Regions from separate parts of the Desulfitobacterium hafniense DCB-2 genome, predicted to be linked through region 2. Evidence: riboswitches for the same ligand, from Rfam matches in the RefSeq annotation. Region 2 holds a riboswitch; each other region holds the start of a gene.

What was found. Region 2 has a riboswitch for glycine ahead of gcvT (glycine cleavage system aminomethyltransferase GcvT). Riboswitches for the same ligand answer to the same signal wherever they lie in the genome.
Region 1: it holds a riboswitch for glycine, as region 2 does, so the genes downstream of both, DHAF_RS05650 (ACT domain-containing protein) here and gcvT (glycine cleavage system aminomethyltransferase GcvT) in region 2, are expected to answer to the same signal.
Region 3: it holds a riboswitch for glycine, as region 2 does, so the genes downstream of both, DHAF_RS24330 (alanine/glycine:cation symporter family protein) here and gcvT (glycine cleavage system aminomethyltransferase GcvT) in region 2, are expected to answer to the same signal.

The regions. Positions count from the first base shown of each region.
Region 1 covers NC_011830.1:1,217,705-1,221,863, forward strand. The annotation lists gene DHAF_RS05635 (hypothetical protein) at 1-22, shown strand, start outside; gene DHAF_RS05640 (hypothetical protein) at 96-731, shown strand; gene DHAF_RS05645 (flavodoxin family protein) at 844-1,497, opposite strand; glycine riboswitch at 1,697-1,787, shown strand; gene DHAF_RS05650 (ACT domain-containing protein) at 1,930-2,232, shown strand; gene DHAF_RS05655 (PFL family protein) at 2,244-3,611, shown strand; gene DHAF_RS05660 (cupin domain-containing protein) at 3,748-4,083, shown strand; tRNA gene DHAF_RS05665 (tRNA-Ala) at 4,137-4,159, shown strand, end outside.
Region 2 covers NC_011830.1:4,286,372-4,290,530, reverse strand. The annotation lists gene ileS (isoleucine--tRNA ligase) at 1-610, shown strand, start outside; gene DHAF_RS26625 (sugar diacid recognition domain-containing protein) at 881-1,738, shown strand; glycine riboswitch at 1,871-1,978, shown strand; glycine riboswitch at 1,980-2,063, shown strand; gene gcvT (glycine cleavage system aminomethyltransferase GcvT) at 2,176-3,273, shown strand; gene gcvH (glycine cleavage system protein GcvH) at 3,406-3,792, shown strand; gene gcvPA (aminomethyl-transferring glycine dehydrogenase subunit GcvPA) at 3,793-4,159, shown strand, end outside.
Region 3 covers NC_011830.1:5,205,396-5,209,554, forward strand. The annotation lists gene DHAF_RS24320 (glutamine--tRNA ligase/YqeY domain fusion protein) at 1-842, opposite strand, end outside; gene rnk (nucleoside diphosphate kinase regulator) at 938-1,354, opposite strand; glycine riboswitch at 1,705-1,798, shown strand; gene DHAF_RS24330 (alanine/glycine:cation symporter family protein) at 1,970-3,352, shown strand; gene DHAF_RS24335 (VOC family protein) at 3,453-3,836, opposite strand; gene DHAF_RS24340 (MBL fold metallo-hydrolase) at 3,980-4,159, shown strand, end outside.

The sequences.
Region 1 (4,159 bases), 2.2 Mb from region 2:
TCTTTCCCGGAGCAAAAAATAATCCCAGTGAAAAGAGTAAAAGAAATGGGGATGGAGATACTCTCTGTTAAGAAGAACTACCGAGGTGATGCACAGTGTTTAAGAGATTCCTGATTATTTTGGCTTCAGTGCTTTTACTGGCGGGTTGTGCGGCCAAGACGCCCCAGGATCAAAATGCTGATCTGGATAAACCCGGGCAGCAGGTAGGGACGGATTTGCCGGTCGGGGACCAAGGACAGACAGGCCCTGGTGTAGGACAAGGTAACGAGACAGAACAAAGTGCCAGCCTGGGAAACATCCATCTGGGCGATCCCTTCAGCCAGGCAGAGAAAATCTTAGGCAAGGACTATCAAGAAACTTTCTATGATGAGCCTGGGCATTTCCCTGAAGCCTGGTACAGCAGAGAGTATAAGCAAGGCATCAGGCTCATTGTCGGAAAAGATTCCGGCAAAGTGCTGGAGATTGACGCTATTGCCGCGGACTTCGCCACCAACCTCGGTGCCAAGGTAGGAGATACCGCTGAGAGAATTAAGGACGTGTATGCTGACAAATACAAACCCTTTGAAAGCAGACATGGTGAAGGACCTCTGGAAGGCTTCTATCTGCTGGAGGATGGTCAGCTCATGATCTTCGACTATAACAGGGAAGATAACCAATTGGTCAATACGAATGTGAAGCCGGATTCTAAGGTGGAGATGATCAGGTTGACCCAATCTCAATATCTGGATTAAAGGCGATAAACAGGCGAAAACGCATCCGCAATTTGGGATGCGTTTTTGTTTGGAAACCAATCCGCCAAACCATAATATATTAAAAATAGGGGAGGGAGAGAGTTTTCACGATCTATTCAGCATTACGCCCGGACAGCCTGGCTCCCAGGTCAAAGGCTTGCCGGCAATCCTGAGGGAATCGCTCTTGGCGCACCTGGGCTTTATGCTGCTCATTAAATCGAGAGGCTTCATAGTTGGAGTAGTTGTCAAACTGATAGGTATCTGTGGCCAGGAGATATTCGGAAGGTCCATTAAGGAGTTCGAGGCTGCGGGCATTGGCTTTAAAAACCGCTTCGTAACCAAGCTGAGGCAGGAAATCTTCGGGAACATTCATCGTGTAGATAAAACCTGAGGCCACTTTTCTTGGGAAAAAAGTACGCTGGCCTTCATTATAGGAAAGAAGGGAGAAAAACAGCCGCTCCAGGAAGGAGCGCATTGCTCCGGTGACATTGCCAAAGTAAATGGGCGAACCCAGCAGCAGGGCATCGCACTTCAGCACTTCTTCCAAAAGGGGGGTCAGCTCATCTTTAAGGACACAATGCCCTATCCGGCTGGAGTTCTTGCGTTTGCACCCAAAGCAGCTGATGCATCCTTTATAATTCAGATCATAAAGATGAAACAGGTCTGTTTCGGCACCTACAGATTGCGCTCCTTCAAGGGCTTTATGCAATAATGTAGCCGTGTTCCATTGCTTGCGGGGGCCGCCATTAACAGCAATAACCTTCATAGTCAATACCTCAACTCCTTATGTTAATGGGTTTGCTTAATTGAGCAGTAATTTACCTTCACTTCTATTATATTAGGGAGAGTCTTAAAAACAAAGGTTTGCAATTATGAGCAAGGATGTTTATAATACTGAAAAGAAGTGAATAACTGGATGAGGTTTTCAGGAGAACAGGGTAAGCTAACCATGATGAACTGAAAACGGACAGAACTCTGGAGAGTTCCGCAAGGACGCCGAAGGGGCAAGACAGCAAAGCTGTTCAATCTCTCAGGCAAAAGGACAGAGCGCATAGTTTGTGAACGATGCTAAGGCAGGCGATAACTGCCAATAAGCGGGTTCGCAAATGCTCGTGTACCGGAGTCAAACTTAAGATTTGGCTTTTTTTTATTGGTGAAAAGAAAGGAAAAAAACAAAAAAGAAAAGGGGTAAAGAAAAATGAGCTTAGAACCAACCCGTGATACGTCCAATCGCGTGATTATTTCCATCTTAGGCAAGGATCAAATAGGAATTATCGCCTGGCTGACCGGGCGCTTAGCTGAAAAATCCATCAATGTCCTGGATCTCAGTCAAACTATTCTCCAGGGTTTTTTCACCATGATTATGATCGTGGATGTTACTCAATCCACGGCCTCCTCCTTAACCGAGCTCACCAAGCAATTGCAAAGCGAGGGAGAAGCCCGGGGCTTAAAGGTCAATGTCCAGCATGAAGATATTTTTGAATTCATGCATCGAGTATAGGGGGGATTATAGTGAAAATGCATCTGGCTCCTCAGGAAATACTGCAAACCATTGCAATGGTGGAAAATGAGAATTTAGACATCCGTACCATCACTATGGGCATAAGTCTGTTGGACTGTGCCGGAGATGATGTACAACAGGTGGAACAAAAAATCTACGATAAAATTACCCGTCAAGCTGAGCATTTAGTCAGTGTAGGGGAAAGCTTAGCCGCTCGTTACGGCATTCCTATTGTCAATAAAAGAGTCTCGGTAACTCCGGTGGCCCTTTTAGGCTCCAACTTTAATCCCGAAGAAATGGTCCGCTTGGCTAAAGCCTTAGACAGAGCGGCCAAGACGGTGGGGATTAACTTCCTGGGAGGTTTTTCCGCCCTCGTTCAAAAAGGCTTAACCAAGGGAGACCGCTCCTTAATTGAAGCGATTCCCCAAGCCTTGGCGGAGACAGAGTTTGTCTGCTCCTCGGTGAATATCGGTTCCACCAAATCCGGAATCAATATGGATGCTGTGCTGAGGATGGGGGAAGTCATCCTGGACAGCGCCCGGCGGACAGCGGCTCAGGATGGCATCGCCGCAGCCAAGCTCGTGGTCTTCTGCAACGCCCCGGAGGATAATCCCTTCATGGCCGGAGCCTTTCACGGCGTGGGAGAGCCGGAGGCGGTGATCAACGTGGGGGTCAGCGGTCCCGGCGTCGTTGCCCATGCCGTCAAGAAAAGCCCCCAGGCGGATTTGGGAGAACTGGCCAACCTCATTAAACGAACCTCCTTTAAGATTACCCGCATGGGAGAATTGATTGGCAGAGAAGCTTCCCAAGCTTTGCAGGTTCCCTTCGGCATTGTGGATCTTTCCCTGGCACCGACCCCGGCTGTGGGAGACAGTGTAGCAGAAATTCTTGAGAACATGGGACTGGAACGCTGCGGCGCCCATGGGACCACGGCTGCTTTAGCCCTGCTTAATGATGCGGTGAAAAAAGGAGGAGCCATGGCATCCTCCCATGTGGGCGGTTTAAGTGGAGCCTTTATCCCTGTCTCCGAAGATGCAGGCATGATCGAAGCTGTGGAAGTCGGCGCCCTGAGCATCGAGAAGCTGGAGGCCATGACCTGTGTTTGCTCGGTGGGATTGGATATGATCGCTATCCCCGGAGATGTGGAGCCGGAAACCATCGCCGGGATTATCGCCGACGAGGCTGCTATCGGCATGATTAATAAGAAGACAACCGCGGTACGGGTGATACCGGCCATCGGCAAAAAGGTGGGGGATCGGGTTGAGTTCGGCGGACTGCTGGGCAGCGCCCCGGTGATTAAGCTGAACCCCTTCTCTTCCCGTGAATTTATCCGGCGGGGCGGCAGAATTCCTGCCCCCATAACCAGTCTATCCAACTAAAATTGTCCTTTGCTGAAAAAGAGAATTGGAAAGTGATTCCAATCACATTTTTTTAGGGTAATTCAGGTTAGAATAAGTCATAAGCAAATGATTGAATCATAAGCAAATGGCCTGCAGGAAAAAGGGGGATTTTATAATGGCACAAATTATGAAAAATATTGAGTTTTCCCAAGTTCTGGACCTGAAAGAGCTGATTACTTACCAACAGGGACAAGTGATCAGCCGCACCCTTGCTCAGACTCCTATCGTCAGCATTACCCTGTTTTCCCTGGATGAGGGGGAGGGAATCAGCACTCATACCACTTCGGGAGACGCCATGGTGCAGATTCTGGATGGCGAAGCGGAAATCACCATCGGAGATAAAGTCTTGATCGTGAAAGAGGGAGAGACCCTGATCATGCCCTCCGACGTTCCCCACGGTTTGGAAGCCAGGAAACGGTTTAAAATGCTTTTGACGGTGATTAAGTACTAGGAATAATATTTTGATGAGGCAGACGCGGGAGCCTGTCTCTTAGCTAAAGACGTGGGGATGTAGCTCTAGCACTGTG
Region 2 (4,159 bases):
GGATATCGTGAAAGATCGGCTTTATGTGGAAGGAAAGAATTCCACTCTGCGCCGCGCCTCTCAGACCGTGCTCTACGATGTTCTCAATGCCCTGGTACGCTTGATGGCGCCGGTGCTGACCTATACGGCGGATGAGATTTGGCCTTATGTCCCAGGGGTGCCCGCTGGTTCCCATGTCCAAACTGAGGAAATGCCCGAGGCCCTTCCGCAATGGCTGGATGAAGCGCTGGAGAAAAAATGGGATACTCTGTTGGCGGTCCGCTCCGAGGTAACAAAAGCCTTGGAAAAAGCCCGTCAGGATAAATTGATCAACCATCCTTTGACAGCTCAGGTAGACCTGTATCCCAATGCTGAGCTGGAAGGATTCTTAAGAGGTATTCCCAATCTGTCGGAAATCTTCATCGTCTCGGCAGTTCAGCTCCATAGTGCAGGCGAAGAGAAGCCTGAGGGCCTGAGCATGGCAGAAGACCTGGCTGGTTTCGGTATAGCCGTGAACTCGGCGGCAGGAGAAAAATGCGAGCGCTGCTGGATTTACGATACAGGAGTTGGGGAGAATCAGGAGCATCCCACCCTCTGCCCCCGCTGTGCCTCTGTTGTAAGCCATCTCTAAAAAATAGCATTTCTTCAATATTTCCATTAAATAAGACTTGGGCGGTACCATCTGCTCAAGTCTTGTTTAATGTATCTAAAACGATAACGTTTATTATTAAGGGCAAATCCATGGACAATAGTTTGAATACTTAGTATTATATTTAGTGATGAAAACCAGTGGATTTATTTGTCTAATTTTTAGGATCAGGTACTAAATTGCACTTGATTTTCTTCTGGGATTTTGAATTAAATGCTCAAATTAAGACCTGCAGAGGTGGGAGTGAAGAGAATGAGGCTTACAGAAAGTCTGGCCAACCGGATTGTGGATTTGATTTATACCGAAAGTGGGTTTCATGGCATTGTTTGTGACGCTACGGGGACCATTATCGCCGATTCGGCTAAACAGCGGGTTGGCATTGCCCATGCGGGTGCACACCGCATCATGACGACCTCTATCCAAGACATTAAAATCACTGCGGAAGATGAAATGAATTCTCAGGGAAAACAACGGGAAGGCATGAACATTGCCATTGTCCTCGAGGGGGAAAAGCTGGGGACCTTTGGCGTGGCCGGCCCTTTGGATAGCGTTAGTCCTGTAGCGAAGGTCACAGCGGCGATGATTGCTTTTTTACTCCGGGATGAGGAGCTGAAAGAGGTTCTCAAGGCTCATGTGGAGAGGATGGGAGAGGCTCTGGAACAAGCGGCTGGGGCTATCCAGGAAATGGCGGCTTCTTCGGAAGAGGTGGCGGGGGTGAGCCAGACTGTGGCTACGGTAGCCCAGAATGCCAAAGAGCATGTTAAGGCCACGGAAGGTGTCACCGAATTCATTCGCCGGGTGTCGAAGCAGACCAATCTTTTAGGGCTTAATGCGGCCATTGAAGCGGCCCGTGCCGGAGAACAAGGAAAAGGATTCTCGGTAGTGGCGGGAGAAGTGCGCAAGCTGGCCGATGAAAGCAACCGTTCAGCCAATGAAATCAATAATTTGCTGAGCACCTTTCAGGATACCATGGAAGAGATCGCCAATGGGGTGTTTCAAAACAATGTCATAGCTCAAGAACAAGCTAAGGCCACTCAGGAGATTGCTCAGATGGTGGAGGAGCTGCAGCAGGTCGGCACTGAATTAAACGAGCTGGCCCACAAGCTGTAAGAAATAATCATTGTACATTTAATTATTTCATAGAAATGGGATATTTGTGTAGACGAAAATCGGTTTGCTGACTATAATAAAAGCAGGTAAATATAGTCAATCTATATCAGGTAAAAATACATATGGCTTCGAATGATTCCAGTAGGAGAGACTCGACATCCTGAGCGCCGAAGGAGAAACTTCCTGAATGTCGCCTGTTCAGAAAGGGAAACTCTCAGGCAAAAGTACTGCTGGAAGACGAAACTCTGGAGAGCTTCTCAGCGGAGAACACCAAAGGGGTAGCCCGCAAGCAAAGGGTAAATCTCTCAGGTCAAAGGACAGAGGTAGCGCGACGTGCTATTCTCTGTTTTTTATTTTACCCATTTCTTTATTTTCCCTATGTTCAATAATGTTTTTTCCGGTTTTGGTTAATACTCAATTCTAGGGAGGTGTCCTAAGTGACGGAACTAAAAAGAACACCACTGTATGAGCAGCACCGCCGGGCCGGTGCGAAGCTCATTGATTTCGGCGGCTGGGAAATGCCGGTTCAATACGCCGGAGTCATTGAGGAGCACAAGGCCGTGCGCAGCAAAGCGGGGCTTTTTGATGTCTCTCATATGGGTGAGGTGGAGTTGAAGGGAAAGGATAGCCTTGCTTTTTTGCAGTACCTATTGACCAATGATGTGTCGCGAATTCAGGATAACCAGATTCAGTATTCCCCCATGTGCACCTCTGCTGGGGGTGTGGTGGATGATCTGCTGGTCTATCGTTATAGCCGGGAGCATTTTTTGCTGGTGGTCAATGCCTCCAATACGGATAAGGATTTTGCCTGGATGCAGGCTCAAGCTGAGGGCTTCGAAATAAGTCTGGAAAATCGCTCCGGGGACTTTGCCCAATTGGCTTTGCAAGGCCCTTGGGCGGAGAAAATCCTGCAAAAGCTGACAAGTATGGATTTAGCACAGATCAACTACTATTGGTTTAAGCATGGGGAAGTGGACGGAGTCCTTTGCCTGATTTCCAGGACAGGTTATACCGGGGAAGACGGCTTTGAAATTTACCTGCCTCCCGAGCATGCTCCCCGGATGTGGGAAAGAATTCTCGAGGTTGGAGGGTCGGAGGGAGTTCAGCCCATTGGTCTGGGCGCCCGGGATACTCTCCGTTTTGAAGCCAGGCTGCCTTTATACGGCAATGAACTGGGGCCGGATATCACACCTTTGGAGGCCGGGCTAGGGTTTTTTGTCAAGCTGGAGAAGGATAACTTTATCGGTAAAGAGGCGTTATCAGCCCAGAAGGAAAAGGGAGTGCCGAGAAAGTTGGTAGGCCTGGAAATGATCGAACGGGGCATAGCCCGCTCCCATTATCCCCTTCAGAAAGAGGGTAAAGAAATCGGCTTTATTACTTCAGGTTCTTTTTCACCTACTTTAAACAAAAACATTGCCCTTGGCTTGATTCCCCCGGAGTATGCTCAAATAGGGGAAACCTTGGATGTGATCATTCGTGGGAAAGCCGTTAAAGCCCGGATTATTCCTTCACTGTTCTACAAACGGCAGGGGTAAAGCGGTGCGAAAATCGTCCTCGCCGGGCAAGGCAGGTTTTAAGTGCTGCAGAGCACTGGGGATGTTAAAAAACACGATTAAATGGGGTTAGGGACCTGTTCCTTTTCCCCGCAAAATAAGGAGGATGATAGTATGAATCCAGTAGAATTAAAGTACAGCAAATCTCATGAGTGGGCTAAGGTCGAAGGAAATACTGTGACTTTGGGGATTACGGCTCACGCTCAGGACAGCTTAGGAGATGTGGTCTTTGTGGAGCTGCCTGATAACGATACCACGGTGGTGGCCGGGGAGGCCTTTGGAACCGTTGAATCCGTCAAGGCCGTGTCGGATATGATTGCTCCGGTCAGCGGCAAGGTTATCGATTATAATCAAGAGGTGCTGGATTCTCCGGAACTTCTCAATGATGATCCTTATGGTGAGGGATGGCTGATTAAGGTGGAAGTGGATGATCTGACGGTATTGGATGAACTCTTATCAGCCGCGGAATATGAGGCGTTTCTTGCGGAGGAGGGCCAATAAATGAATTATGTGCCGAACACGGTGGACCAGCAGGAACAGATCCTCACCCGGATTGGCGTGGGCTCCCTTGAAGAGCTTTTTGCGGATATCCCGGAAAGCGTTCGGCGCCAGGCCCAATTGAAGATTCGGGAAGGGCTGTCTGAGCTGGAACTGGTAAAATATATGGGCAGGCTGGCTGCAGAGAATAAAACGGTGGAAGAGTATACCTCTTATCTGGGAGCGGGGGCTTATGAGCATTTTATCCCCAGCTATGTGGATCAGCTCTTGCTGCGCTCGGAGTTCTATACGGCCTATACCCCTTATCAACCGGAGATCAGCCAAGGGACCTTGCAGGCCATCTATGAGTTCCAGACCCTTGTCTGTGAGC
Region 3 (4,159 bases), 920 kb from region 2:
ACCACTTTTTCGTCCACCAGCTGCTTCAGCTTGCGCTTGCTCATCACCGTATTGGTCATATTTAAGCGGGCAAATTCATATTGATGTGGGACATGTTCCATCTCACATTCCCGAACGACCCAATCATAGAGGGGACGGTGATCTTCAAATTCTAAAGTACAGATAGAGTGAGTTATCCCTTCGATAGCATCCTCTAAAGGATGGGCATAATCATACATGGGGTAGATGCACCATGTGTCCCCTGTATTATGGTGGGTGGCATGGGCAATCCGATAAAGGACAGGATCCCGCATATTGATGTTAGGTGAGCCCATATCGATCTTAGCCCGGAGAACCTTTTCTCCGTCCTTAAATTCACCTTGACGCATTCTCTCAAAGAGCTCCAGGTTCTCGGCCACGCTGCGGTTGCGGTAAGGGCTTTCCTTACCGGCCTCAGTCAGGGTGCCGCGGCTTTTTCTAATCTCCTCAGCGGATAAATCACAAACATACGCTTTGCCCTTTTCGATCAGCAGAACGGCTCGCTTATGCATCTCCGCAAAATAATCGGAAGCGAAAAAGAGGTTGTCCCAGTCAAACCCCAACCACTTGACATCTTCTTTGATGGATTCTACATATTCAGTATCTTCTTTGACCGGATTCGTATCATCAAACCGCAAATTGGTTTTTCCTTTGAATTCGTCGGCCAAACCAAAGTTCAAACAGATGGATTTAGCATGCCCAATATGCAGGTAACCATTGGGCTCGGGGGGAAACCGTGTCGTGATTTCTTCTACCTTTCCCTCCCGTAAATCCTCAAGGATAATGCTGCGTAAAAAATTAGAGGATTTATTCTCGTTATCCACGAATACCAACCTTTCCTAGGGAATCTTATCTCCTACTGTAACGGAAGACCTCTCCAGTAGTGTTACCCGAATTCTCGTCCTTCACCCATTGCTGCTTATAAATGATAGTCTCCCGCAGCCTCCGGCTGATAAAGAATTTTTTCCACCTTAAAGCGGACGACACCACCGGGAACCTTCCAGTCGATGATATCTCCTTCCAGATAGCCCAGAATAGCCGTCCCTACGGGAGCAAGAATTGAAATCTTATCCTCCAGAAGATCGGCATCCTCAGGATACACTAAAGTATAGACGGTTTCTTCGCCTGTCTCCAGATCCTTCAGCAAGATTCTGGAATTCATGGTGATGGCATTCCCTGGGATCTTTTCAGAAGGCACCACATCCGCCCCATTTAACTCATGCTCAAGATCTTTTAAGTAATCCTTGTTTTTAGCGCTGCCAAACTCTCTTTCCTTATTGATAAGTTTGAGCAGACGCTCACGGTCCACAGCTGTAATACTGATCTTTCTACTCATTTCTCCTGAACCTTCCTTTTCTAATGATGAATAGCTAAATATAGAGCGACTATCGCCAGATAGCCGCTGTCAAAAGTTTATGTACTTCAAAAAAGGGAAAATCACTAAACCATTTTAATTATATACTATTTTCTATAATAAGTAAATGTTAGGCATATTCCCAAAAATAATTCTTGAATAAAATGGGAGCGGTAATTATAATTATAGATACAATTCCAGAAAATGCGGTGGCAATCTGGAATTTACGAAAAACTGCATAGGAATGCTGGATGAGATTTACGGGAGAAGGGCACGGCCCGCCGAAGAAGTTGAAACTTTCAGGTGACTGGAATAAGTCAGGGACCGTAAATTGACAGCACTCTGGAGAGACTCGATTAGAGCGCCGAAGGGGCAATACAATGACGTGTTGTTAAATCTCTCAGGCAAAAGGACAGAGAAGGAACAGGGACTGCTACAGAGCAATCTCTTACTTTTGTACCTATCGTCCGAATATTCAGAGTCAATCGCTAAGGATTGACTCTTTTTATATATAAATTGCCATCCTTTTTGCGGGAGGCTGCCGCAACGGAGATGTGCAGAGAGATGCGAAAAGAGAGATTAAAGGAGGAACACTCAATGGATGCCTTGCATAATTTTATCGTCTGGCTGAACGACTATCTCTGGGGCCCACCGATGCTTGCTTTGCTTTTTGGCACGCACTTATTCCTTACGTTTCGTACTCGTGGTATTCAAAGGCATATTTTTAAGGGGATCAAATTATCTCTTACGAAGGATCCTGATGCCAGCGGCGATGTGAGCCAATTCGGAGCTCTGACCACCGCTCTCGCCGCTACCATCGGAACCGGTAATATCGTCGGGGTAGCTACGGCCGTGGCTTTAGGCGGCCCCGGTGCCGTACTTTGGTGCTGGCTCACCGGGGTATTCGGAATTGCCACCAAATATGGGGAGGCCTTATTGGCGGTGAAATACCGGGTTAAAACCGCTGACGGCACCATGCTGGGCGGCCCTATGTATGCTTTGGAAAGAGGCCTGGGCCAGAAGTGGCTGGCTGTACTCTTCTGCATCTTTACTTCTATTGCCGCCTTTGGTATTGGCAATATGACTCAGGCTAATTCTATTTCCGGCATGCTGAATTCTCAATTTAACGTCAACCCTATCATTACCGGTCTTCTCTTAGCTTCCCTCACTGGAATTGTAATCATCGGCGGAGTGAAGTGGATCGCCCGGGTCTGTGAAAAATTTGTCCCCTTTATGGCGATTGCCTATGTCCTTGGTTGTATCATTATCCTGATTATAAACGCCTCCTATGTCTGGCCCGCCATTGTCTTGATCTGTGAATCGGCTTTCACCCCCACTGCAGCCGGCGGCGGATTCGTCGGTGCCAGTATCATCATGGCCGCCCGTTACGGGATTGCCAGGGGTCTTTTCTCCAATGAATCCGGTTTGGGTTCCGCCCCCATCGTCGCTGCCGCCGCTCAGACCAGGAATCCTGTCCGTCAGGCTCTCGTCTCGGCCACCGGTACCTTCTGGGATACCGTTGTCGTCTGCTTAATGACCGGTCTGGTCGTGGTCAGCAGTGTCCTTAGCAACCCGACCGCCGCCGAAGGGTTAAAAGGCGGTGATTTAACTTCTATGGCTTTTAGCCAGATTCCAGTAATTGGCCCTATCGTTTTAACCTTCGGGCTTTTGACCTTTGTTTTCTCTACCATCCTGGGCTGGTCTTACTATGGTGAAAGAGCTGTGGAATACCTCTTTGGCAAAAAAGGCATCCTCCCTTACCGCCTCCTCTGGGTTCTCGCTGTTTTAGCCGGTTCTTTGGTCACTCTGCAATTCGTCTGGGATTTGGCGGATGCAATGAACGCTATGATGGCTATTCCCAACCTTGTGGCACTCCTTCTTTTAAGCGGAGTTATTGTCTCGGAAACCAGGAAGTATCTATGGGAAGATCGTCTGGATGAAGCCTCTGATGAGCCCATCCCCGTCATTCAGAATAAATAAGCTCTCGGTGGAGCTCAGTCTGCTCAATGATAGTTTTCGCATAGATGACAAACTACGAGACACCTCTCCCTTGCGGAGAGGTGTCTCTCTGTGCCTTATCCTATCCCATAGAACTGGGGAGAATTTCTAGCCAGTAGTTATCCGGATCATTGATAAAATAGATCCCCATGGCTTCATTTTCATAACAGATGCAGCCCATTTTTTGATGGTGTTCATGAGCTCCCTGGAAATCATCCACCGTTAAGGCCAGATGAAACTCATTATCGCCCAGATTATACGGTTCTGTTCTATCCCTTAACCAGGTAAGTTCCAAGGCATGAGCGGTTACCCCATCCCCCAGATAAATAATAATGAATTCCCCGCTCTCCGGAGCTATACGCCTGACTTCCTTTAACCCTAATGCCTCTTCGTAAAATTTAAGACTTTTCTCCAGGTTCAGCACATTGATATTATTGTGTGTAAATTTAAATTTCATGGCCATCATCCCCTTCGTTTATTTTAGACACGCTTTCTTTTCCGAGAATTAATTATCGACGAAACTCTCTATTGTCTTGCATATTCATCCATATTATAGTAATTTTTTATAGAGAACACAATCTTCCGATCATTTTAGATGAGGTGATTTTTATGAAAGCTCCCCTCGAAAAGCTAGGACTTCGTATTGAGTATATTCAGCACAGTGGTTTCATCGTGGAAACCGATAGGGAGTTCCTTGTCTTTGACTATTATCAAGGTCAAGTCCAGTTGCCCAGCCATAAGCAGATCACTGTTTTTTCCTCCCATGTCCATCCGGATCATTACAATCCT